Regions from separate parts of the Serratia grimesii genome, predicted to be linked through region 2. Evidence: predicted binding sites of a transcription regulator. Region 2 holds the regulator's gene; each other region holds the start of a gene.
The links. The regulator PurR, encoded in region 2, represses purine synthesis genes. The targets are predictions, from matches to a motif close to CANGCAAACGTTTGCNTG.
Positions count from the first base shown of each region.

Region 1: a site for PurR is predicted at 4,936-4,953, ahead of purT (formate-dependent phosphoribosylglycinamide formyltransferase). Genes of this name have one in related genera too.
Region 3: a site for PurR is predicted at 3,192-3,209, ahead of SGBXF1_RS08470 (amino acid aminotransferase). Genes of this name have one in related genera too.

Region 1 covers NZ_LT883155.1:2,997,637-3,005,714, forward strand. Annotated here, with positions in the region: gene SGBXF1_RS14130 (ABC1 kinase family protein) at 1-1,404, shown strand, start outside; gene SGBXF1_RS14135 (lipoprotein) at 1,542-2,105, shown strand; gene yebF (protein YebF) at 2,195-2,554, opposite strand; gene yqfB (N(4)-acetylcytidine aminohydrolase) at 2,625-2,933, opposite strand; gene SGBXF1_RS14150 (YebG family protein) at 2,973-3,296, opposite strand; gene dbpA (ATP-dependent RNA helicase DbpA) at 3,385-4,767, opposite strand; gene purT (formate-dependent phosphoribosylglycinamide formyltransferase) at 5,011-6,189, shown strand; gene SGBXF1_RS14165 (YoaH family protein) at 6,227-6,469, opposite strand; gene SGBXF1_RS14170 (glycosyltransferase) at 6,533-7,540, opposite strand; gene pabB (aminodeoxychorismate synthase component 1) at 8,041-8,078, shown strand, end outside.
Region 2 covers NZ_LT883155.1:2,323,246-2,331,323, forward strand. Annotated here, with positions in the region: gene cfa (cyclopropane fatty acyl phospholipid synthase) at 1-604, opposite strand, end outside; gene punC (purine nucleoside transporter PunC) at 945-2,153, opposite strand; gene punR (DNA-binding transcriptional activator PunR) at 2,277-3,221, shown strand; gene purR (HTH-type transcriptional repressor PurR) at 3,218-4,243, opposite strand; gene cydH (cytochrome bd-I oxidase subunit CydH) at 4,567-4,656, shown strand; gene sodB (superoxide dismutase [Fe]) at 4,710-5,288, opposite strand; gene SGBXF1_RS11020 (C40 family peptidase) at 5,485-6,306, opposite strand; gene SGBXF1_RS11025 (Grx4 family monothiol glutaredoxin) at 6,721-7,068, shown strand; gene rnt (ribonuclease T) at 7,220-7,909, opposite strand; gene gloA (lactoylglutathione lyase) at 7,992-8,078, opposite strand, start outside.
Region 3 covers NZ_LT883155.1:1,823,482-1,831,559, forward strand. Annotated here, with positions in the region: gene ldtD (L,D-transpeptidase) at 1-421, shown strand, start outside; gene mepK (peptidoglycan L,D-endopeptidase MepK) at 603-1,151, shown strand; gene SGBXF1_RS08465 (MBL fold metallo-hydrolase) at 1,218-1,865, shown strand; gene SGBXF1_RS08470 (amino acid aminotransferase) at 1,936-3,126, opposite strand; gene ompC (porin OmpC) at 3,372-4,496, opposite strand; gene asnS (asparagine--tRNA ligase) at 4,799-6,199, opposite strand; gene pncB (nicotinate phosphoribosyltransferase) at 6,426-7,631, opposite strand; gene SGBXF1_RS08490 (GGDEF domain-containing protein) at 7,886-8,078, opposite strand, start outside.

The DNA of each region.
Region 1 (8,078 bases), 670 kb from region 2:
CGCTCAGACTTACTGGATCCAAGTTGGACTGACGAGCTTGATCGTCTGCATAGCCAAGCGGCCACTCTGCCGTGGGACGAACTGGCACCGCAAATTACCGCTGATTTGGGTGGAGATCCACACAACCTGTTTGCGGAGTTTGACGACGTGCCACTGGCTGCTGCATCGATGGCGCAGATTTACCGTGCCCGACTGCACAGCGGTGAAGCCGTGGTGGTCAAGGTGTTGCGTCCTGGCTTGGCGAAGACCATTCATGCCGATTTGCGCTTGTTAGCCTATTTGGCGGAAACCGTAGAACAGCAAAGCCCGGCATTGGCCCGCTATCGACCACGTCAGATGGTGCGAGCGCTGGCAACTGCACTTAACCATGAACTGGATCTGACTCACGAAGGCAATAACTGTGAACGGGTCGCCCAACAGTTTGCTCAGCAACCCGATGTGGTCATCCCGAAAATTTATTGGCCATTGTCATCAAAACGTCTGTTGGTGCAGCAGTTTTTGCCCGGCATTGCACCAGAAAATCCGCAACAACTGGCAGCAGCAGGTTTCGATGGCCCGCTACTCGCACAACGCGGTGCTCAAGCCTTTATGAAAATGGTGTTGGAACACCGTCTCTACCACGCCGACCCACATCCGGGCAATGTCATGGCCTTAGCGGATAACCGTGTCGGCTTTATTGACTTCGGTATGGTCGGCCAGCTTTCCGAACGGCGACGCAATCAACTATTGCTGTTGCTGCAAGCCATTGCCGAGAGGGAATCCAGTGGGATCGTCAATACGTTAATCGCCTGGTCAGACAGTGATCCTTTGGATCTTCTGGATCTGGAGTTGGCGGCCCAAAACTTTCTCGATAAGCAGGCCTCTGCCACCTTAACCTTGGGTAAGGCACTGGCTGATTTGCTGGTAATGGCACGCGAACATCAGCTCGCGCTGCCACCAGATCTGGTGTTGTTGTTCAAGGCCTTAATCACCGCAGATGGCGTTCTGCACCGATTAGATCCCAACTTCGATATCATCGCTACCCTAAAGCCAATGCTGCAACAGGTCATGTTGCAGCGTTACACGCCAGAGGCGGTGCGGCGACGCATGCTAGCGCTGGGCGGTGAGGCACTCGACGCAGGTGAAGAGCTACCGCAAACACTACGCCTGTTAATGCGCCGGCTGAAACGCGGTCAGATCAGTGCCGACATCAACCTCAAGAACATTGATCAGCTAAGCAAGGCGTTGGAACGGGCCGCCGTCACGCTGGCTATATCCATCGTCACCGCCGCCTTCACGCTCGGCCTGGCACCTTACCTGATGCAATCATCGGTGCGCTTGTGGGGTATCCCAGTGTTTCCTGCACTGGGTGCGCTGGCCTGTCTTGGCGGCGTATTGTTGTTGGTGCTTCGTCTGCGACGCTGAACAGTTTCAGTGTTATCCGATAGGTCATGGCGGATTTCCCGCGCACTATCAATATTATCCCACGTTCCGGAATGGGCGCTGTATACTGCGCCCATAGCAATCGGGGCACCTTAGTCGCCCCCTACATGTGAGTACTTATGAAGAAGATTTTATTGGGCGTCGCTGCCCTGGCATTCGTCGGCGCATTGGTCGGTTGCAATCAGCTGACCCAATACACGCTCAGCGAGCAAGAAGTGAACGATTATCTGCAAAAACATAACGATTACCAAAAGCAGATCGGTGTACCGGGGTTGCTGGACGCCAATATCGTCCTGACGCAGTTGCAGAGCCAAATTGGTCGCAGTGAACCCGGCAAGGTTACCCTGTCTGGCGATGCGAAAGTGAATATCACTTCGATCCTCGGCCCGCAAACGGCAGATTTGAAGCTAACGTTGAAAGCGCAGCCGGTCTATGATCGTGAGCAAGGCGCGGTATTCCTGAAGGACATGGAATTGACCGACTATAGTGTGCAACCAGAGAAAATGCAGACAGTGATGAAAGCACTGACGCCTTATCTGAATCAGTCACTGAAATCCTACTTCGACCAAAAACCGGCCTACGTTCTGAACCCAGACAACAGTAAAACAGAGGCAATGGCCAAGAAACTAGCCAAAGGATTGGAAGTCAAACCGGGAGAATTGGTCATCCCATTTACAGACTGAGCCCAGTCTAAAACAAATAGCCCGCTGATAAGGCGGGCTTGATATTTTCAGACGGGCAAACGAAAACGGCCCCGCCAGAAAATCAGCTATTACTGTGGTTCACTGTAGGTGATTTTGCCCACGTTGCAGTCGAGAGTGACATTGTAGGTTTTATCCTGCTTAGTGCCGCGTACTGTTAACGGCACCTGCCAGACTGCATCTTTGCCAGTAATAGCTTCCGGGCTTACCCAGGCGATCGGGGTAGCGGTACCAAGCAGCTTTTTATCCGACTCCCAGCGCGTAATGCGGTTTTGTAGATAATCGCGTTTCACCTGAGCGGCCACGTCTGCCGGTTGCAGACCCATACATTGCGCCACTTTGGCGCTACGTTGCTCTTGCGCCTGTACCGTCGTCGTTAAACCAGCCATGGCCAACAGTGCTACGGCTAAACTCAGACCTGTTGTTTTCATATTCCCTCCAGTTGTGATTTACGCTATCCGCAGGCATTTGCCCTTGGCTCACAACTGGTCTGGCGAAAGATCAGCGTTTCGCGAAGGTGATGACAAACAGCTCATCCAGCCCCGGATAGATTTCCTTGATCACCTGCTTCAGCTCGCTGAGCGACATGTTTTCCTGCCGAGCATGCAGCTCGGTTAACGCATCCAACCGTACCGGCGTGACTGACAGTACTTCAATCATGCAAAAGAATACGTTGTCTTCATTACGGCTAACACGTAAGACCTCACCGGGTTGAAAGTGAGATTCACTGGCATCCCGAATGGTGATGGTCTTGAGGCCTGCCAAGATGTCTTGTTCAAAGCGACTGAAGAAAGTTATTTCACGGCTCATTCTAGATCCTTTTTCATCACATTGCCGCAACATAAGTCATTATGCTGCCTGCTTTTCTGACGCAGATCCCTCTTTTGTGGTAGGGACAGGTTTTTCCGCTTTAACTTTGGCCGGTTTCTTCGGTGTTTCTACCGGCGCCGCACCGCGCAGAATTTGCCCAAGCACGTCTTTATTTTCCGCCAGGAAGAAACTCAGCCCTTCACGTTGCTCGTCATCCAGGGTCAACGGTGCCTGCTGCAACCATTCACCGAGGCTGTCAGCCAGATCCAGCATTTTGTCGTAAGCATCGGCTTCTTTCTTGGTTGCGAAAGTCATCTTTTCCTCACCGTTTCTCACCACCACATAGTGAACTTCAACTGCCATGTGTGCATTCCTCAAAGGTTAGAATACTGTAATTTTATACAGTATAAGGTGATTTTACGCAGGGATGCAAGTGCACCCCTGACGTGATTTATTTCAACAACCGCACCTTGCAGTTCTTACCCTTGATTTTACCCTGTGTAAGCTGTTGCAGTGCCTTACGGGCACTAGCTTTGCGGATCGCCACATAGGCATGCACGGGGAACATATCTATCTTGCCCACTTCAGCAGCCGTTAACCCGGCGTCACCGGTCAAGGCACCAAGAATGTCACCAGGACGAATTTTGGCCTTACGCCCACCGTCAATACACAAGGTCACCATCTCGGCCTCAAGCGTAGTATTACTCGCACCACTCAGTTCAGACACCGGTGCCCAGTTAACTCTTATCTGCAAATACTCTTCGATCGCATGCGCACGCGCCATTTCCTGCGGTGTGCACAGGCTAATTGCCAGGCCACTCAGGCCAGCGCGCCCGGTACGACCAATACGGTGTACGTGCACTTCTGGATCAAATGCCAGCTCATAATTGACAACCAGCTCCAGTTCTTTAATGTCCAGACCGCGCGCTGCAACGTCGGTCGCCACCAGCACGCGGCAGCTACGGTTGGCAAAACGCACCAGCACCTGGTCACGATCGCGCTGTTCCAGATCACCATGCAGTGCCAATACGCTTATACCGCGTGCTTCCAGCGCTTCATATACGCTCTGGCAATCGCGCTTGGTGTTACAGAACACCACGCAGGAAGACGGTTGGTAATGACGAATGGCCGACACCAACACCGCTGGACGTTGATCGCGAGTGGTTTCGTAGAAGCGTTGTTCGATGGTGGTTTGTTCTTCGCCATCGTCCACTTCCACATTTAACGGATCGCGCTGTACACGTGCGCTGATACGTTCAATACCATTTGGGTAAGTCGCCGAGAACAACAGCGTCTGGCGCTGTGGCGGCGTATAGCTGATCACATCATCGATGTCATCGGCAAAGCCCATGTCCAGCATGCGATCGGCTTCGTCCAATACCAGCACTTTCAGCTCGTCCAGCACCAGCGTTTTCTTACGCAGGTGTTCCTGAATACGCCCAGGTGTTCCCACCACGATATGCGGTGCATGCACCAAGGAGTCGAGCTGGGGTCCCATAGGCTGGCCACCACACAGAGTCAAAATTTTGATGTTCTGAGTGAAGCGTGCAAGACGGCGCAGTTCTTTGCTCACCTGGTCAGCCAGTTCACGTGTCGGGCACAGGATTAGCGCCTGCGCAGCCACCTGAGCTACGTTAATTTTGTCCAGCAGGCCGATGCCGAACGCCGCCGTTTTACCGCTGCCGGTTTTTGCTTTGGCACGTACGTCCTGCCCTTTCAGGATGGCGGGCAATGCAGCAGCCTGCACCGGTGTCATTTCGGCATACCCCAGTTCATTGAGGTTGGCCAACTGTTCGGCTGGCAGCGGCAGGGAAGAAAAAGAAACTGTGCTCACGGCGATAACTCTTATATGGCAAATGGAATGGCGGCGCGCCTATGGGCAGCACCGAATTAACCGCAGATGATAACAGAGATAGGGGGGATTACGGATTTCACACATAAAAAAAGCCGCTACTTGCGGATTTTGGCGGCAGTGACAGCAATACGCTTGCCTTCGGCTGCATACGCAAACGTTTTCGTATATACTGTTCGCCCATTATCAGACCGCTTTACACTCCACAGATCCAGGTACGAGACTATGTTAACTATTGGAACCGCCCTGCGCCCATCCGCCACTCGCGTTATGCTGCTCGGCTCCGGCGAGCTGGGTAAAGAAGTTGCCATCGAATGTCAGCGTTTGGGACTGGAAGTGATCGCCGTTGATCGCTACGCTGATGCCCCAGCCATGCACGTGGCACATCGCAGCCACGTTATTAACATGCTGGACGGCAACGCGCTGAAAGCCGTGATTGAACAGGAACGTCCTGATTATATCGTGCCTGAGATCGAGGCTATTGCCACCAGCATGCTGGTTGAGCTTGAACAGCAAGGGCACCATGTAGTGCCATGCGCCGAGGCAACTCGCCTGACAATGAACCGCGAAGGCATCCGCCGCCTGGCCGCAGAAACGCTCGATCTGCCAACCTCTCCTTATCGGTTTGCTGATGACAAAGAGGCATTTCTGCAAGCTGTCGATGACATCGGCTACCCCTGCATCATCAAGCCGGTCATGAGTTCCTCCGGCAAAGGCCAAAGTCTGATCCGCACCCCAGAACAACTAAACGCGGCCTGGGAGTACGCCCAACAAGGTGGCCGTGCCGGCGGCGGCAAAGTGATTGTCGAAGGGCTGGTTAAGTTCGACTTTGAAATCACCCTGTTGACCATCAGTGCCATTGATGGCGTGCATTTCTGTGCACCGATCGGCCATCGTCAGGAAGATGGGGATTACCGTGAGTCATGGCAACCTCAGCAAATGAGTGATCTGGCACTGAGCCGCGCGCAGGCGATTGCGGAAAACGTGGTGAAGGCGTTGGGCGGTTTTGGCCTGTTTGGTGTGGAACTGTTTGTTTGTGGGGATGAGGTGATTTTCAGCGAAGTTTCTCCACGCCCGCATGATACCGGCATGGTGACCCTGATTTCGCAAGATCTGTCCGAGTTCGCCCTGCACGTTCGCGCTTTCCTTGGGCTGCCTATTGGTGCGATCCGCCAGTTTGGGCCGTCGGCCTCTGCGGTGATCCTGCCTCAACTGACCAGCAGTGATCTGCGCTTCAGCGGTCTGGACCGCGCCCTGCTCGGCCACAATCAACTACGCTTATTCGGCAAACCAGATATAGATGGGCAACGTCGGATGGGTGTCGCGCTGGCTACGGCAGAAAGCATAGCGCTGGCAGTTGAATCAGCCAAACAGGCTGCGGCTGCGGTCTTGGTTGAAGGATAATACTTTTTTTGGGGCCGGCTTGCCGGCCCCTGCAACATCAATAGTTTTCGTCTTCTTCCGAGTCATCATCAGCCTGGTCGTCCGGCCGTTCCTGATACTCTTCATCGTCTTCGTCATCAAACAGCACGCTGACCTGGTCACCCTGATGTTTTTCGCGGATTTCCTGTGCAACGCGCGCAATGGCTTCACCACTGCTCATGCCTTGTTCCATCAAAAAATGGATACGATCCGCAGCTTCCTGCTGCTCTAGATGGCTCAGTGACGGCATACCTGCAAGCATGTGTTTCTCTCCGGCAAAATGGAGGGCGAGTATACCCCCTAAACCGACGGATCCCAACGCTTGTTATTCCGCAGCCGGTTGTGAAACATGTTCACCATGCCGCCACTGTTTCAGGCGATGAAGCCAGAGTATGACGTGCCAGCCTTGTTTTAGGCCACGCGCGTTGGTGAACATGGCGCGATCAATACCGCGTTGGTAGAACTCATCGGTGATTTGGCACTGTGCAGCCAACTCAGGTTCACGGCGGATACTGTGGCAAATCCCCAATGCTTCGCGCGCGATTTGCCAATGGAAAGCGGGTCTGATGTCAATTTTTCGTGCGTAACGCTGGTTAAGAGCCATCAGCATCTCCACTATTTTCATATAATGACGCTGATATTCCACGTTAGCTTTACCAATACGGCGGCGATTGCTGATCGATTGCTCATGAACGCGCTGGCGATACAGCGCCTTACTGATGTATTTCACCCGCTTGGCATTAAACATCACTTCGGTGGTCCAGGGTATATCCTGGTGATGTAATCCCGGTTCGAAATACAGCTGATGCTGTTTAATGAAATCAAGACGATAAACGGCTAACCAAACCACATGAATAAATTTTCTTGATTTCAGCGCACGCTCCAACCATTGAGTGCCACTGATAACATGCGTATCGCTTAGTCGATTTGGCGGAATAATCGGTTGAAGTTCATCCGCATGGGTGAAATAACGTTCACCATTACACTGCATGACATCCAATTGATTTTTTTCGGCCAGCTCAATGAGCGTTGAATACATTTCAGGCGCTAATAAATCATCGGCGTCAGGAAAGGCAACATATTTGCCTTTGGCAACAGCCAGCCCGGCATTGCGTGCACAGGATACACCGGCGTTACGCTGATCAATGACAGTAATATGTGAGTACTGTCGAGCATAACGATGGGCAATATCGCCAGAGCCATCGGTGGAACCGTCATTGACGATGATCACTTCCAATCGCTGTTCCTTTTGGGCCAGCAATGACGCCAGAAAAGGTTCAAACAGCTCACCCACGTTGTGCAACGGGACAATAACACTCAGCATTAGGGGCATAGGCAGCTCTTCGCAAAAGTAACGAATGAATATTTTTAAAAATATCAGGGTGCATTTAAATAAAGTGAGGCATTCACCAGTCGATTTATTCGAAGGCTTAAATGCGTCTTGTTACCATTTATATTTTTATACGCGCACTCTCACAGGCAGTAATTTATCACCCAAAATACAGAACATCTTTACCGTACTTAATACGAATGGATTCCTGTACTCTCGGCTAGTGATAACAATCAAAAATAATAACCAAATGAAACTAAAAACTGATTCTTCTGTTTTTAGCTTTAGATATAAGAAACATATCAACCATTGACTGATATAATTATTTTTAACATATTAGATTATAGCTAAAGTCGCAAAAAATGCTTCATTTGCAAAATTGTTTACTCGCCGTTTATGCAAAGTGTGCTTCACCTGCCGATGCCAAGACATGCACCCGCCGGTTGAATATGGCAGAATAGCCAACAGAAACAGCCGTCTGTTAGTCAGGTTTATTGAGGCCCATGAGCATAACCGCACCGAATATTAAGTCTTTACCTTA
Region 2 (8,078 bases):
GCTCGGCAGAAATGGTTACGCCCACCACGGACACGCCAAAGTTTTTTGCTGCATAGGCGGAAAGCCCACCCCAACCGCAGCCGATATCCAGCAAACGCATACCCGGTTGTAGCTGCAGTTTTTCGCAAATCATCCGCAGCTTGGCATCTTGCGCCTCTTCCAGCGTAGTTGCCTCTTTCCAGTAGGCGCAGGAATACTGCATATAAGGATCGAGCATCTGCGTAAACAGGTCGTTCCCCAGATCGTAATGCTCTTTACCGACAATCCAGGCGCGTTTTTTCGATTGCAAATTGGTTAATCGCGCAGCGGCAATTCGGAGAGTATCTTTTAGATGGCGGGGGAGTTTCTTTTCCAGACCGGCGCGGACAACATGTTGAAAGAATATATCCAGCCGTTCACATTCCCACCAACCGTCCATATAGCTTTCGCCAAGGCCGAGAGAACCCTCCTGTAGAACGCGTTTAAAAAAATCGGGGTTTTTAATCTGAATATCGAAAGGGCGTGAGCCGTTTATTTCAATACCGGCCATGCTGAGCATTTCATGAGCGATACGGTACCATTGGTTGTCCTGGATGCTCACATCTTCTATACACGATGAACTCATAGCTTCTCCATCACCTTCTTCTGACTTATGACCCGCCAAAAAATAGCTTAGACAAATTCTGCGGGTGCATACGTTTACCTACGGTAAAAAGTCCCGTGGCGTCTGATATCCGACTATGAACAGAGGAAAATTTTAAGAAGGTTCCAGCGCAAGAAACGCGGGAAAGACAATCCTTAAAAAAGTGTGACGCCATGCGCGTACACAACAGCAATTTGTGATAAAGAAATTATAAAAGTGTTATTTTAAAAGGTCGTTTTGAGTATAGGCTTGCCGAGGCGCTTACTCAACTGTAAATCGCACTCGGCAAAAATATTCTTTAAGTGATTATTAATAATGACAATTATGACGCAGAGTTAGCATGTTCCTGTCGCGTTGTCTGACTGTCATCCACCACTTTACCGCGTTGCAGCATATAGCCCATTCCAGCCAATACTACCGTCGACACCATCACCGTGACTGTTGCCAGCAGGGGTTGGGCAATAAATGCCGAAACCAGCATACTGGCGACAAAACACAGGCCCAACTGCAAGGTGTTTTGCAGGGCTGCGGCTTTACCTGTGCCTTCTGGGAATGGCGTTAGCGCATTCGCCACTACGATTGGGTAGGTGGCTCCGTTGACCAATGCCATCACGCAGAACGGAATCAACAATGTGGTCAGTGTCGGCTCAGTCAGCGTGGCAACCAAGTACAGAGACACCATACTCACACCATAAGCTACCAGCAGCCACGGCAGTAACGTGTTGCCATTAATGCGATTTAATGCGGTACGGCAGCCATAACCCCCTAATAAGAAGGCAAGGGTCTGCGGTACATAACTCAGGCCAATATCATTTGGGCTGTACCCCATATCACCAAGAATAAACGGTGAACCGGTCAGCCAGGCAAAAAATCCGGCCGAACAGGCGGCAAAGATGGTGACGTTCCCGCTAAAGGCCGGTGATTTCAACAGTTGCAGGAAGGTCAGGCTGTTTTTCTTTTCGGTGGTGGGTGCCGCCTTGGCGCTTTCTTTCAATAGCAGGGTAGGCAGCAGCAGTATAACGGTGATGCCCAGCAGCACGGCGAAAATAGCGCGCCAACCCATATGGTTTAACAGCCATGCCCCGACCAGCGGTGCCAGTGCGGGTGAAAGCGCCACCAGTGGCATAATAGTGGCGAAAACACGGTTTGCCTTACCTTCACGGTAACGGTCAATGACGAGCGCTTGCCAGGTGACCGCGGCGGAACAAACCCCAATGGCCTGGATAAAACGCAGCGACCAGAGCTGAACGGCATTCTCTACCCACAACATGCCCAGGCAACCCAGGGCAAACAGGGCCAGACCAATCAATAGTACGGGCTTGCGGCCAAGGTGATCGGAAAGCGGGCCCCAGAGTAATTGTGCAAAGGCAAAGCCGGCCAGGAAGATACTCAGGCTGGCGCTGATCGCCCCGGCAGAAATTTGCAGGTCTTGCTGCATCACACCAAAAGCGGGCAAGTACATGTCGGTAGCCAGGTAACCCAGCATACTCAGACCGGCAAGATAGAACATAAAACCAAAGGAATTTCGCATGGTATTTCTCGTTAATATTTTATTGTCGCAGGTTTTTAGCGCCGGCAAGTGTATCCGGCTGGATCTCTGCTTGTGAAACGGTAATATTTGCAAAGTGCTGTTAAAAAAATTGAAGGCAAAACCATGTGGTCTGAATATTCTCTGGATGTAGTGGATGCTGTTGCCCGAACCGGTAGCTTTAGCGCAGCGGCGCAGGAATTGCATCGGGTACCCTCAGCGGTAAGTTACACCGTGCGGCAACTTGAGCAATGGCTGGCGGTACCGTTGTTTGAGCGTCGTCATCGTGATGTGGAGCTGACGCCTGCGGGTGTGCTATTTATTCAGGAAGCGCGTGGTGTCATCAAAAAAATGCTCGACACCCGACGGCAGTGTCAGCAAGTAGCCAACGGCTGGCGTGGTCAGTTGAAGATTGCCGTAGATATTATCGTCAAGCCACAGCGTTGCCGTCAGTTGGTGTTGGATTTTTATCGGCATTTTCCTGACGTTGAATTATTGGTTCAGCCAGAAGTGTTTAATGGCGTGTGGGATGCATTGGTGGATGGCCGTGCTGACATGGCGATAGGTGCGACGCGGGCCGTGCCGGTCGGTGGTGGGTTTGCCTTTCGCGATATGGGCGACATGCGTTGGTTATGCGTCGCCAGCCCCCAGCACCCGCTGGCCGCTTTAGAGGGGTTACTGAACGATGACCAGCTCCGGCCTTTCCCGTCACTGTGTCTGGAAGATACCTCACGTAATCTCCCCAAGCGGGTCACCTGGACACTGGATAACCAACGGCGGTTGGTAGTGCCGGACTGGGCGTCGGCGGTGGATTGCCTGTGCGCCGGATTGTGTGTGGGGATGATGCCCGCACATCAGGTCTTGCCGTTAGTAGAACGTGGGGAACTGGTAGCGCTACAGTTGCAGCAGCCGTTTCCTGCCAGCCCCTGTTGCCTGACATGGCAGCAAAATACGCCATCACCGGCGATGGCCTGGCTATTGGACTATTTAGGCGACAGCGAAACGTTGAATCAGGAATGGTTAAGTGAAGTGACGCCGGAAACCGCAGTGGCTTCCGGCGTGAATGACTAACGGCGGTAATCGATAAACGGACCGTCAGCAACCGAACGGCGCTCAACCAACTTAGGATGAACCTCGATCACCTGTGACTCTTCACGCTTGCTGATGATGCGGTCCAATAACATGGTGAATGCCATCTCACCCAAGCGCTCTTTAGGTTGATGAATCGTGGTCAGTGCCGGGGTGAAATAGCGCGCATTGCGCACGTTATCATAGCCAATGACCGAGATATCTTGCGGCACGCGTAGCCCAAGCTCATCGGCGGCACAGATAGCCCCCATTGCCATGATATCGCCGCCACAGAATACCGCGGTTGGACGCTGCTTCTGCGACAGTATCTGGTGCATGGCCTTGTAGCCGGATTCTGGCTCAAAGTCACCCTGGACGACCCACTCGTCGCGCACGTCGATATTGGCTTCTTCCATGGCTTTTAAGAAGCCCTGATGGCGTCCGCCCCCAGTGTTACGCGCCAGTTGGCCGGGAATGGCACCGATATCGCGGTGTCCGCGCTCGATCAGATAACGTCCAGCCAGATAGCCACCTTCGAAGGCATTATCAATGATGGTATCAGTAAAATCACCGCGTGCTGCGCCCCAGTCCATCACGACCATCGGGATGTTGCGATAATCTTCCAACATGCCGAGCAATTGGTCTGGGTATTCTGAACACATCACCAACAAGCCATCGACGCGCTTTTGCGCCAGCATCGCCAGATAGGCGCGCTGTTTGTCCAAATTGTTGTGCGAGTTACACAGAATCAGCGTATAGCCTTTGCTGTAGCAACTGTTTTCTACCGCTTCGATCACTTCAGCAAAGTAGGGCGCTTCACTAGAGGTTGCCAGCAGACCAATCGATTTGGTGTGATTGACCTTCAGACTGCGCGCCACAGCACTGGGTGAATAATGCAGCTCTTTAATCGCGGCACCCACGGCCGCTTTTGTCTCTTCGGCGACGAAACGAGTCTTATTGATGACGTGCGAAACGGTGGTGGTGGAAACGCCAGCGCGTTTGGCCACATCTTTAATCGTTGCCATGTAAAGAATGACTCCTGAACTCACATGTTGCAGTATGTAAGTGTGATGTTAATCGTTTGCCTGCGTAGATCCTTCTCCAAAGAAGCGAAAACTGAGTTTTTAGTGTGTTGAAGTCGTCAGCGCTTGGTCAGGAGGGGCATTTTGCCGGTACACAGTTGTGAACTGCGAATTTTGTCCCATATTGAGCAAAAGGGGAAGAGGTAATCGGTATTATAAACCGGGAAATGATAACAAGATTTTATTGGCCAACTGTGTGAAAATGGTTTGACGCATTAATTGTGTGCCTTTTATCCTTGGGAAAACCAATCTGAAAAGGAGTTGTAATGGATACCGATCTGAAAATGTCACTGTTCACCACTGTCTGTGCGCTGGCCGTGATTATTGCTTTTAGCTTCACCGCAGCATTGAACTGATCCCCGAAGTAAAAACAGGCGCAGCTTAGTGCGCCTGTTTGCCTCAACCCGCGTTATGCCAGGTTTTTCTCCACAAATGCCCAGTTAACCAATGCCCAGAAATTCTCCAGGTAGGTCGGGCGTGCGTTGCGGTAATCGATATAGTAGGCGTGTTCCCACACGTCGACGGTCAGTAACGGTTTGTCTTCACCGGTCAGCGGCGTACCAGCGTTCGACGTATTAACAATAGCCAGCGAGCCGTCAGCCTTTTTCACCAGCCAGGTCCAGCCGGCGCCAAAGTTTTTGATTGCAGCCTCGCTAAATTGCTCTTTGAAGGCGGCGAAAGAACCAAACGCCTGATTGATAGCGGTAGCCAATGCGCCCTGAGGCTCACCACCGCCCTGTGGCGATAAGCAGTGCCAATAGAAGGTGTGGTTCCATACCTGAGCGGCATTGTTGAAAATGCCGCCACTGGACGCCTTGATAATCGCTTCCAGAGATAACCCGTCAAACTCGCTACCTTTCAGCAAATTGTTCAGATTGACCACATAGGCGTTGTGATGCTTACCATAGTGGTATTCCAGTGTTTCTGCTGAGATGTGGGGTTCGAGAGCGTTTTTCTCATACGGTAGTGCAGGTAGTTCAAACGACATTGCTTCCTCCTTATACAGGATCCATCCGGTACTCAATTACCTGGGTAACAGGTTGGCCTGTTTTTATTGTGGGTATTTAGCTTAGCAATTTTCGCAATAAAAATCAGTGATGAGTCTGAGAAAGGTACAGGTACGGCAGTAAGCGTTGGAGAATTAAACCGAAGAGAGCGGCTGGTAAGGCCAGCCGCAGAACGAATTATCGAATGGTTTTCGGTGTCACTACACGGCGTGCGCCGATGTAATGGTTTTGCCAGTAGTCATTGTCGAGCTGGCTGATACGAATTTCTTCACCGGTGCGCGGAGACTGAATAAATTTGCCGTTGCCCAGATAGACACCTACATGGTCGGCTACGCCGCGATTGTTAATGCGGAAGAACACCAGGTCACCACTTTCCAATTCATTTTTCTTGATCGGTGCGGCGTCACGCAGGTGATACATTTCGTTAGCGGTGCGTGGCATTTTGATTTTTACCACGTCTTTATAGGCGTAATAAATCAGACCGCTGCAGTCAAAACCGGTTCTTGGTGAAGTACCGCCCCAGCGGTAAGGTTTGCCCATTTGGTCCATCAGCTTGGCCATCGCGGTTTGCTTGGCGTGCTGGTAGCGTTTCTTATGTGCTGGGGTGAGCTTCAGCGGTTTTTCATCACGTGCCAATTTAGCGGTTGCCATACCGGCTTCACGATGACGACCATAGCCTTTTTTGTAACCCTTTTTCGGCGGGGTCACTTTGATTTTGGCGATTTGTTGAGTTTTGTGTTTCGATTTGGCGCTGACGATCTTTTTAGCGGCTTTTTCTGTTTTGGCTTTGGGAACCTTGGCTGTTTTTTGCGGGGTGGTGACTTTTACTTTTTTGCTGCTAGCCTTAACCGCTTTCTTTTTCTTACGGTCATCTGGCCGGGCTTCGTTTACGTGGCTCTTGCGCTGCTCAGCGGCAATACGCGCCTGTGGCGCTGCGTGCGCCAAATTGAAGAATAGCTGTGTAAACAACAGCACAAAAAGCGTAAGAATTAAACGCATGTCGACGTTACCAACCTTGGCCCCGGAACAGATATCGAAAGAATGACAGTATTCCCGAATTTCGCCATATAAAACAGCGAAGAACTCATAAATGATAATCCATATTGTGAGAAAACGTTAATGGCATTTTTTTTGCCGAAAAATCAAACCGTTAATGTATAAAAAACCAACAGAAAACGCGTGGGGAATAATTAAACGACGTGTTTTGGTGAAAAAATATATTAGTGAAATGGCCAGATTAAAAATGTTATTCTGTCCATATGTTTTGGTCGGAAAGGCCTTGCCGGTGATACGCGACTGACAATGGGGAATGCCCTTGCAAAAGATGGCGTTTTCTTGTGACGGTTTCAGCCGCTACAATAGCCCGTGTGATGCATGTTGTAGCCATGAGATTTGGCTTGAGGAAGCAATATAATGACGACGACGATTGAAAAAATTCAGCACCAGATCGCTGAGAACCCAATTTTGCTGTACATGAAAGGTTCACCGAAATTGCCAAACTGTGGTTTCTCCGCACAAGCCGTGCAGGCATTGTCTGCCTGTGGCGAGCGTTTTGCCTACGTTGACATTTTGCAGAACCCGGACATTCGTTCCGAGTTACCGAAGTATGCCAACTGGCCGACGTTCCCACAGCTGTGGGTCGACGGTGAGCTGGTCGGTGGCTGTGATATCATCATGGAAATGTATCAGCGTGGCGAACTGCAGCAGCTGATTAAAGAAACGGCAGAGAAGTACAAACAGCAGGAAGACCAGCAGCCATAACAGGCTTGGTTTTATTGTTGGACGAGATCGGGCGGTGCCAGCTAATACTGGGCCGCCCGATTTTTTTCTCTAAACGCGTCGTTTTTCTGCTGCTGTGTACAACGTTCTTGCAACAGCAGAGAACGTTGTCCGCCAGGCCGTGATATGTAATTTAGATATCTTCGTCGGTATTGGTGGCCGCTAGAGGCCAGCCACCAAGGCGCTTCCAGCGGTTAACCAGTTCACAGAACAACTGAGCAGTTTGCTCTGTGTCATATAATGCTGAGTGCGCTTGGGCGCTATCGAATGGAATGTTGGCGGCAATACAGGCTTTAGCCAGCACGGTTTGCCCGAGTACCAGTCCGCTCAATGCTGCAGTGTCAAAGGTGGCGAACGGATGGAAAGGGTTGCGTTTCAGACTGGCGCGTTCCGCCGCGGCCATCAGAAAGCTGTGATCAAAATTGGCGTTGTGCGCCACAATAATCGCTCGGTTACAGCCCCGGTCCTTAATACCTTTGCGCACGGCTTTGAAAATAGCGTGCAGCGCATCGTGCTCGCTGACGGCACCACGCAACGGGTTACTGGGATCGATGCCATTAAAGGCCAGCGCTTCTGGTTGCAGATTCGCGCCTTCAAAAGGTTCCACGTGGAAGTGCAGGGTTTCGTCCTGCTGCAACCAGCCGTTCTCGTCCATTTTTAACGTCACAGCGGCAATTTCCAACAATGCGTCAGTTTTGGCATTAAATCCGGCGGTTTCTATATCTATGACTACGGGGTAAAACCCACGAAAACGGCCACTCAGGGCGTTAAGATCACTTTTTTCGGCCATCAGTTTCTTATCTTCATCGAATGCAGCGCGCATTATGGCAAATTTTGCGCCCGGTTGCAGGCGGTTATCACGCGGATAAAAACAAGGGCGCAAAAAGCGCCCTTGTTGATCGATCTCAGTGGCCGAGACCATGGCCTGCGTGTTTATTCTCGATCAGCTCAATCTTGTAACCATCTGGGTCTTCAACAAAGGCGATGACCGT
Region 3 (8,078 bases), 500 kb from region 2:
CCGGAACTTCCCGTATCGGATTCGTCAGGCGCCAGGTGCCACCAACTCGTTGGGTCGCTTCAAATTCAACATGCCGAGTTCGGATGCCATCTACTTGCACGATACGCCTAACCATAACCTGTTCCAGAAAGACATTCGCGCTTTGAGCTCCGGCTGTGTGCGTGTCAATAAGGCATCGGATTTGGCAAACATGCTGTTACAGGATGCGGGTTGGAATAACACGCGAGTGTCGTCCACCTTGAAAGAGGGGAATACTACCTACGTGAATATCCGCCAGCATATTCCGGTTAAATTGTATTATTTAACCGCCTGGGTTTCTGATGATGGAAAACCACAATTCCGCACAGATATTTACAATTATGATGATACGGTGAGATCGGGTGCACAAATTTTGGCTCAGGCCGAAAAATTAATGCAATAAATGCAGTAATTATAAATAAATAACGGTCAGAATATCGGGCCATGATGCAGGCACCTATTCCTTGGGTGCCTGCAAACCGCGGGACATCACGGGTTGACTCAGCTTGTGTAGGCGGTTATGGTTCGGGCAGTGCGCTGTTTTGTGCATATATTTTGATATTCTTGCCGGGTTTAACAGAAACATGGACAAAATTGATCATCATCGCCGTAAATGGCTGGCGTTAGGTAGCGCTGCCATGGGCATAGCGCTGCTCCCAGGGCAAGCCTTTGCCAGTCTTTCTACTTCGCGCCCGCGTATTTTGGTTGTAAATAACATGCATACGGGCGAATCACTGAAGGCCGAATTCTTCGACGGGAAGGGATATAATAAAGACGAATTAGTTCGTCTTAATCATCTTTTCCGTGATTATCGTGCCAATAAGGTTAAGTCGATCGATCCCCGCTTGTTTGATCATCTCTATCGCTTGCAAGGTCTGTTGGGTACTAACAAGCCGGTACAGCTGGTATCAGGTTATCGTTCTCTGGATACCAATAATGAACTGCGTGAGCGCAGTCGCGGTGTGGCTAAGCATAGCTACCACACTAAGGGCCAGGCGATGGACTTCCATATCGAAGGCATCCAATTGAGTAATATCCGTAAAGCGGCGTTAAAAATGAGCGCCGGTGGTGTAGGATATTACCCACGTAGCAACTTTGTACACATCGATACCGGCCCGGTGCGGACCTGGTAATCGTTGTGCACCATAAGTGAGTAGCGCCAGCCCGTCAGGGTATGGCGCTGTTGTCGTTGGAGCCTTATGAAATACCAAATTATTCCCGTTACCGCCTTTAGTCAGAACTGCAGCGTGATCTGGTGTGAGAGCACCCAACAGGCGGCGTTGGTCGATCCCGGTGGCGATGCGGAAAAACTGAAGGCTGAAATAGCAAAGCAGGGCGTGACTGTCACGCAGATACTGCTAACGCATGGCCATCTCGATCACGTAGGTGCAGCTGCTGAGCTGGCTGAACATTATCAGGTGCCGATCTACGGCCCGGATAAAAAAGACGCTTTCTGGCTGGATGGCTTGCCTGCACAGAGTCGTATGTTTGGACTCGAAGAATGTGCGCCGCTGACACCAACAAAGTGGTTGGAAGAAGGGGACAGTGTGCAGGTGGGCGAGATGACGCTTAAGGTGCTGCATTGCCCAGGCCATACTCCCGGCCATATCGTGTTTATTAATGAACAGGCGAGATTGGCGCTGGTGGGTGACGTGCTGTTTAACGGCGGTGTGGGGCGTAGTGATTTCCCGCAAGGTGATCACCAGGCGTTGATCAACTCGATTCGCACCAAGCTATTGCCGCAAGGTGACGACATGGCGTTTATTCCTGGTCATGGGCCAATGTCTACCTTCGGTCAAGAACGTGAAACAAATCCGTTCCTGCGTGAAGAGCCCGCTATCTGGTAGGATTATTTCCCGGCAGAAATAACTAAGGGGCGCTTTTAGCGCCCCTTTTGCTATATATCCGCAATGACTTTTACAGCACGGCGACGATGGCTTCGCACAGCGGTGCCATATTGTCCGGGGTCATGCCCGCAACGTTCACGCGACCAGAGTTAACGGCATAGACGCCAAACTCTTCGCGCAGGCGCAGTACTTGTTCTTTGGTTAGCCCGCTGAACGAGAACATGCCGTTCTGATTGATGATAAAGCTGAAGTCCTGCTCCGCGCCTTTCTCCTGTAGGGTATTCACGAACAGCTGACGCATACGGTGAATGCGTTGACGCATATCTGTCAGCTCTTGCTCCCACAATGCACGTAGTGCGTCGTTACCCAAGATTGTCGCAACAATGGCGGCGCCATGTGACGGTGGGTTGGAGTAGTTGGCACGAATGGCGGCTTTCACCTGACTGAAGGCACGATCGGCGGTTTCGGCATCCGCGGCAACAATGGTGCAGGCACCGACGCGCTCGTTGTAAAGACCGAAGTTCTTTGAGTAAGAACTGGCAACGATCAGTTCCTTATGCTTGGCAGCAAAAATGCGCAGGCCCTGGGCATCTTCTTCCAGGCCTTTTGCAAAACCCTGGTAAGCAAAGTCGAACAGCGGCAGCCAACCGTTAGCCACGGACAATTCTGCCAACTGAGCCCATTGCTCTGCTGTTGGATCAATGCCGGTTGGGTTATGGCAGCAGCCGTGGAACAGGACCACATCACCGGCCTGAGCCTGTTTTAGGCTATTTAGCAAACCATCGAAGTCTAATGAATGATTGGCGGCATCGTAGTAAGCATATTCCAACACTTCAAGGCCGACGGCGCCGAATACGTTATTGTGGTTCGGCCAGCTTGGATTACTGATCCAGATACGCTTTGCGCTGGTCTGATTGGCGATGAAGTCAGCTGCCACACGCAGGCCACCGGTGCCGCCTGGTGTTTGTGCGGTACGTGCACGCTTGTCAGCGATGATAGGGCTTTGTTTGCCGAACAGTAGCTCTTGCGTACAGTTGGCGAACGCAGGAATCCCCTCAATGCCGAGATAGTTTTTGGTGGTCTCATTTTCCAGCAGATACTGTTCAGCTTTTTTAACGCTAGTCAGCACCGGGGTTTTACCGGTTTCATCTTTGTATACGCCAATCCCCAGGTTGATTTTGTTAGGGCGTGCGTCAGCGCGGAAAATGTCGGTCAGACCCAAGATTGGATCGGCAGGTGCAGCAGTGATTTTTTCAAACATGTCAGGTGCTTCCATGGCTCGGAGTTAAGCAGACAGAGGCATCAGGGTAGCGCCAGTTATGCCCTTTGCCAACCGTTTGCGAGAAAAACACCTCGATCTTGTGAAGGTTGCATATTCGGCATAAAAAATGATGGGGAAGGGGGGATTAGCAGGATAAAAATTTACGCGTTATACAAAAACAAAAACAGGGCCGAAGCCCTGTTTTTTAACTTGTCCGACGGTAAATCGTCGTTAAGTGTGACAACTTAGAACTGGTAAACCAGACCAACAGCTACGATATCGTCGGTAGCAGTGCCAGTGGCTTTAGTGAATTCGTTGTCGTCCAGCAGGTTGATTTTGTAATCAACATAGGTAGACATGTTTTTGTTGAAGTAGTAAGTGGTACCAACAGAAACATATTTAACCAGATCTTGGTCAGAACCTGCGCCTGGGACGTTCAGGTTCTTACCTTTAGACTGCAGGTAAGATACTTCTGGACGCAGACCGAAGTCAAACTGGTACTGAGCAGTCACTTCGAAGTTCTGAGTTTTGCTAGCAAAACCGCCGCAATCTGTAGAAGCATTACAGGTTGAGCTGAAGTTACCACCGCCGTATGGTGTCATGTTACGGGTTTCGGAGTACATGGTTGCCAGGTAAACGTTGTTCGCGTCATATTTAGCACCAACAGTCCATGCATCAGCCTTGTCGCCACGTTCGTTAGAACGCAGTTTCTGATCATCGGTACGGTTAGAAGAAGCATATGCAGCACCTACGCTGATGCCTTCGCCGATGTCATAAGTAGAAGACAGGCCCCAACCGTCGCCGTTTTGTTTCTTAACATCACGACCGTCGTTCTGGTTTTTACCTTGGTACTGAATTGCGAAGTTCAGACCGTCAACCAGACCGAAGAAGTTGTTGTTACGGTAAGTAGCAACGCCGTTAGTACGGCCAGTCATGAAGTTGTCAGTGTAGGTATAAGTATCGCCACCGAATTCTGGCAGCATATCTGTCCAGCCTTCTACGTCGTACAGTACGCCGTAGTTACGACCGTAGTCGAATGAACCGTAGTCAGCGAATTTCAGACCAGCGAAGCCCAGACGAGTCTTGGTGCCTTCGGTGCCTTGAGATTCAGAGTGGTTAGCTTGAACGTTGTATTCCCACTGGCCGTAACCGGTCAGTTGGTCAGTAATCTGGGTTTCACCTTTGAAGCCGAAACGAACATAGGTCTGATCGCCATCATTACCTTTGTCGTCTGAGAAGTAGTGCAGACCGTCAACTTTGCCGTACAGATCCAGCTTGTTGCCGTCTTTGTTGTAGATTTCAGCAGCGTTTGCTGCACCAGCTGCTAACAGAGCTGGGATTACCACTGCAAGAATGTTGCGCTTCATCATTATATTACCCTCATTGGTGTTATTCGGACACCTTTGCCACTGCCGCCAATAATTCTTTTGAACTATTGTTGATAGATTGGTGTCGTCCTGTGTCTGCACGCAGTGTTCCATTCACAGCCGGGTTAATCTAGAACGAAAATGCTACCAATGTCGCAATGAGGTTTCAAAAAGAAAGTATTTGTAACTAAATGTAATATTCAGGGAACTTTGTGACGTGGGTCAATATTAAAAAATGCGAAAGGCCAGCAAAGCTGGCCTTGGTTTTGTAACTAAATTAATTAAAAAATGTATTATCTGATTAATTAAAAGCTTGCATTACGTGGCGTACGCGGGAATGGAATGACATCACGCACGTTTTGTACACCGGTCACATAGGCGATTAAACGTTCAAAGCCCAAACCGAAGCCAGCATGAGGTACGGTGCCGTAACGACGCAGATCACGATACCACCAGTAATCTTCTTTATTCAGGCCCATAGCTTCCAGACGTTGATCCAGCACATCCAAACGTTCTTCACGCTGTGCGCCACCGATGATTTCACCAATGCCTGGGGCTAACACGTCCATCGCTGCAACGGTTTTGCCATCTTCGTTCATACGCATATAGAAAGCTTTGATGTCTTTCGGGTAGTTTTTTACGACAACCGGTGCTTTGAAGTGTTTCTCCGCCAGGTAGCGCTCATGCTCGGAAGACAGATCGATACCCCAGGAGACTGGGTTTTCGAACGTCTGACCTGATGCGATCAGAATTTCCACGGCTTCTGTGTAATCCACCTGAGCGAAATCGGAAGAGACAAAACGCTGCAGGCGGTCGATTGCATCTTTGTCTACGCGCTCGGCGAAGAACTGCATGTCATCCATACGTTCGTTCAATACGGCCTGGAACACATACTTCAACATTTTTTCTGCCAGCTCGGCGATGTCTTCTAAATTTGCAAACGCCACTTCTGGTTCGATCATCCAAAACTCCGCCAGGTGGCGGCTGGTGTTGGAATTCTCAGCGCGGAATGTTGGGCCGAACGTGTAAATTTTAGACAATGCGCAGGCGTAGGTTTCGCCGTTCAGCTGGCCGGAAACGGTCAGGAATGCTTCTTTACCGAAAAAGTCCTGGCTGAAATCGACAGCCCCTTTATCAGTACGCGGCAGGTTTTCCAGATCCAGCGTTGAAACGCGGAACATTTCGCCAGCGCCTTCAGTATCGGAAGCGGTGATCAGCGGAGTGGAAACCCAGAAGAAGCCATTTTCGTGATAGAAACGGTGAATGGCCTGCGCCAGCGTATGACGCACGCGCGCAACGGCACCGATCAGGTTGGTTCGTGGACGAAGGTGAGCGACCTCGCGTAGGTATTCGATGCTATGGCGCTTAGCCGCCATCGGGTAGGTGTCCGGATCGTCAACCCAGCCAACGACTTTAATCGCGGTTGCTTGCAGCTCGAAACTCTGGCCTTCACCCGGAGAGGCGACGACTTTACCCGTAACTTCAATCGAACAGCCTGTGGTCAGATGCAGCACTTCATCCTGATAATTCGGCAGAGAATTATTAACGACGGCCTGTAACGGATCAAAGCAGGAACCGTCATAGACGGCCAGGAAGGAGATACCAGCTTTAGAATCTCTCCGGGTACGCACCCAACCGCGCACGGTGACTTCACTGTCAACCGCAGCACGGCCTTGCAGTACGTCGACTACAGGCACTACGCTCATAGATTTCTCTCTTTAATTATTTGGTTTAGAAATAGCTTACAACCCAAGAATATGGGGATGTTGCTATGTTACTTGCCGCGGTGCAGAGCACAAGCAGAAATCGCCGGATTGATGCAACATTTCTTGGGGAAGCGCGAAAAGGGAGCAACGAAAAGTATCTTATAAAGAAGAAAAAGCCGGCGGGGGAAATTCAGCCGGCTTTTTAGCGTACGCAGAACGGGGGCGCTTAGCTCGCCTTCTTCACCAGCGGTAGGTCGAAAGCCTTACGTAATGCTTTTACAAAGGCTTGATCCTGGCAGATGGTTTTGCCTGGGCTATCGGAGAGTTTCGCCACCGGTTTGCCTTTGCATTCAACGAGCTTAATCACGATGTTCAGCGGTTTTACGCCGGGAATATCGCAGGTCAGGCGTGTACCTATGCCGAACACCAGGTTGACGCGTTGGTAAAAGTGCCGGTAGAGCGCCAGTGCTTTGTCCAAATCCAGGTTATCAGAGAACACCAACGTTTTACTCATCGGATCAATACCGAGCTTCTGGTAATGCGCTATGGCTTTCTCACCCCATTCGAACGGGTCACCTGAGTCGTGCCGCAGGCCCTGATAACGTTGGGCGAATTGCAGGCCGAAATCTCGCAGGAAGGCATCCATGGTGATGCAGTCGGTCAGTGCGATGCCGAGCTGGTCTGGGTATTCGTCCAGCCAAGCCTGCAATGCCGCTCGCTGGCTGTTAGCCAACACCGGGCTGATCTGCTGGTGCGCCTGGAACCATTCATGAGCTTGAGTACCTACCGGTGCCAGACCAAGCTGATGTGCAAGATCGTAATTGCTGGTACCGACCAGATACGGGAATTCTTCCTTCAGTGTACTGACGATGGATTGCTGTACTGCCTGCGAGAAGCGGCGGCGGGTGCCGAAGTCCATCAGTTTGAAGCGAGAAATATCCACATCGCTACTCATGGCTTTAAACTGCGCCAGTTTACTGCGCAAATGGGCTACCGCCATGTCCGGTGTGACATCTGGCGAGCGGTGACGGTGTACCACTTCGCTGATGACTGCCAGTAACGGGACTTCCCACATGATCACTTCGCGCCATGGACCGGCAATCCGGATATGCAGTTTTCCCGCGCGATTTTCGATCTGAACCTGTTGCGGATCGTAACGGAACTTGCGCAACCAGCTCAGGTAATCCTCACGGAAGAACGGGAGTCCTGATAGATAGTGGAATTCGGCGTCTGTCAGTGCCAACTGGCTCATCAGTGCAATCTGCGCACGGATTTCGTCGGCATATTCGCCAAGCAGCTCATCACCACGGCAGCGGAATTCCGCCGCCACGCTGATAGCGGGATAGCGATGGAACACTGCTTGCTGCATATGAAGCTTGTAGGCATCAGTATCAAGCAGTGATGTCAAAATCGGGGAGGCGTATTGAGTCATAGCGCGTTACTGCATCCTCGTCAGGCGCGTGTCCAAATCCGGATAATCAAAAAAAGTGGGGGGAGTATACCCGGATTATCCTGTTATTGAAGCTGCATCACACCACAATTCATTGGAGCGGGTCGAGGATTAAACGTGCCTTTATGCGAGCTTGCCATCAGGACACCGGCAGAAAAGCCAGATTCACCTGTAAGGTGAATGACTTAGCCTAATTAGTCATAAAAATTATAATGTTAATTATTTTAAACAACAATTCAGATAAAACCGGTTGGTGTATGAATGCCGATACGGTCTTTGCCGTTATTCTTGCAGAAATAGAGGGCTTCATCTGCTTGTTTGATCGCCGTTGGCAACAGCCCAATGTCGCACACCTGAGCAATGCCACAGCTGGTAGTGAAACGGACTGTTTGCCCATTGGCTAATGTCAGGGTGAGTTGATGGGTCAGC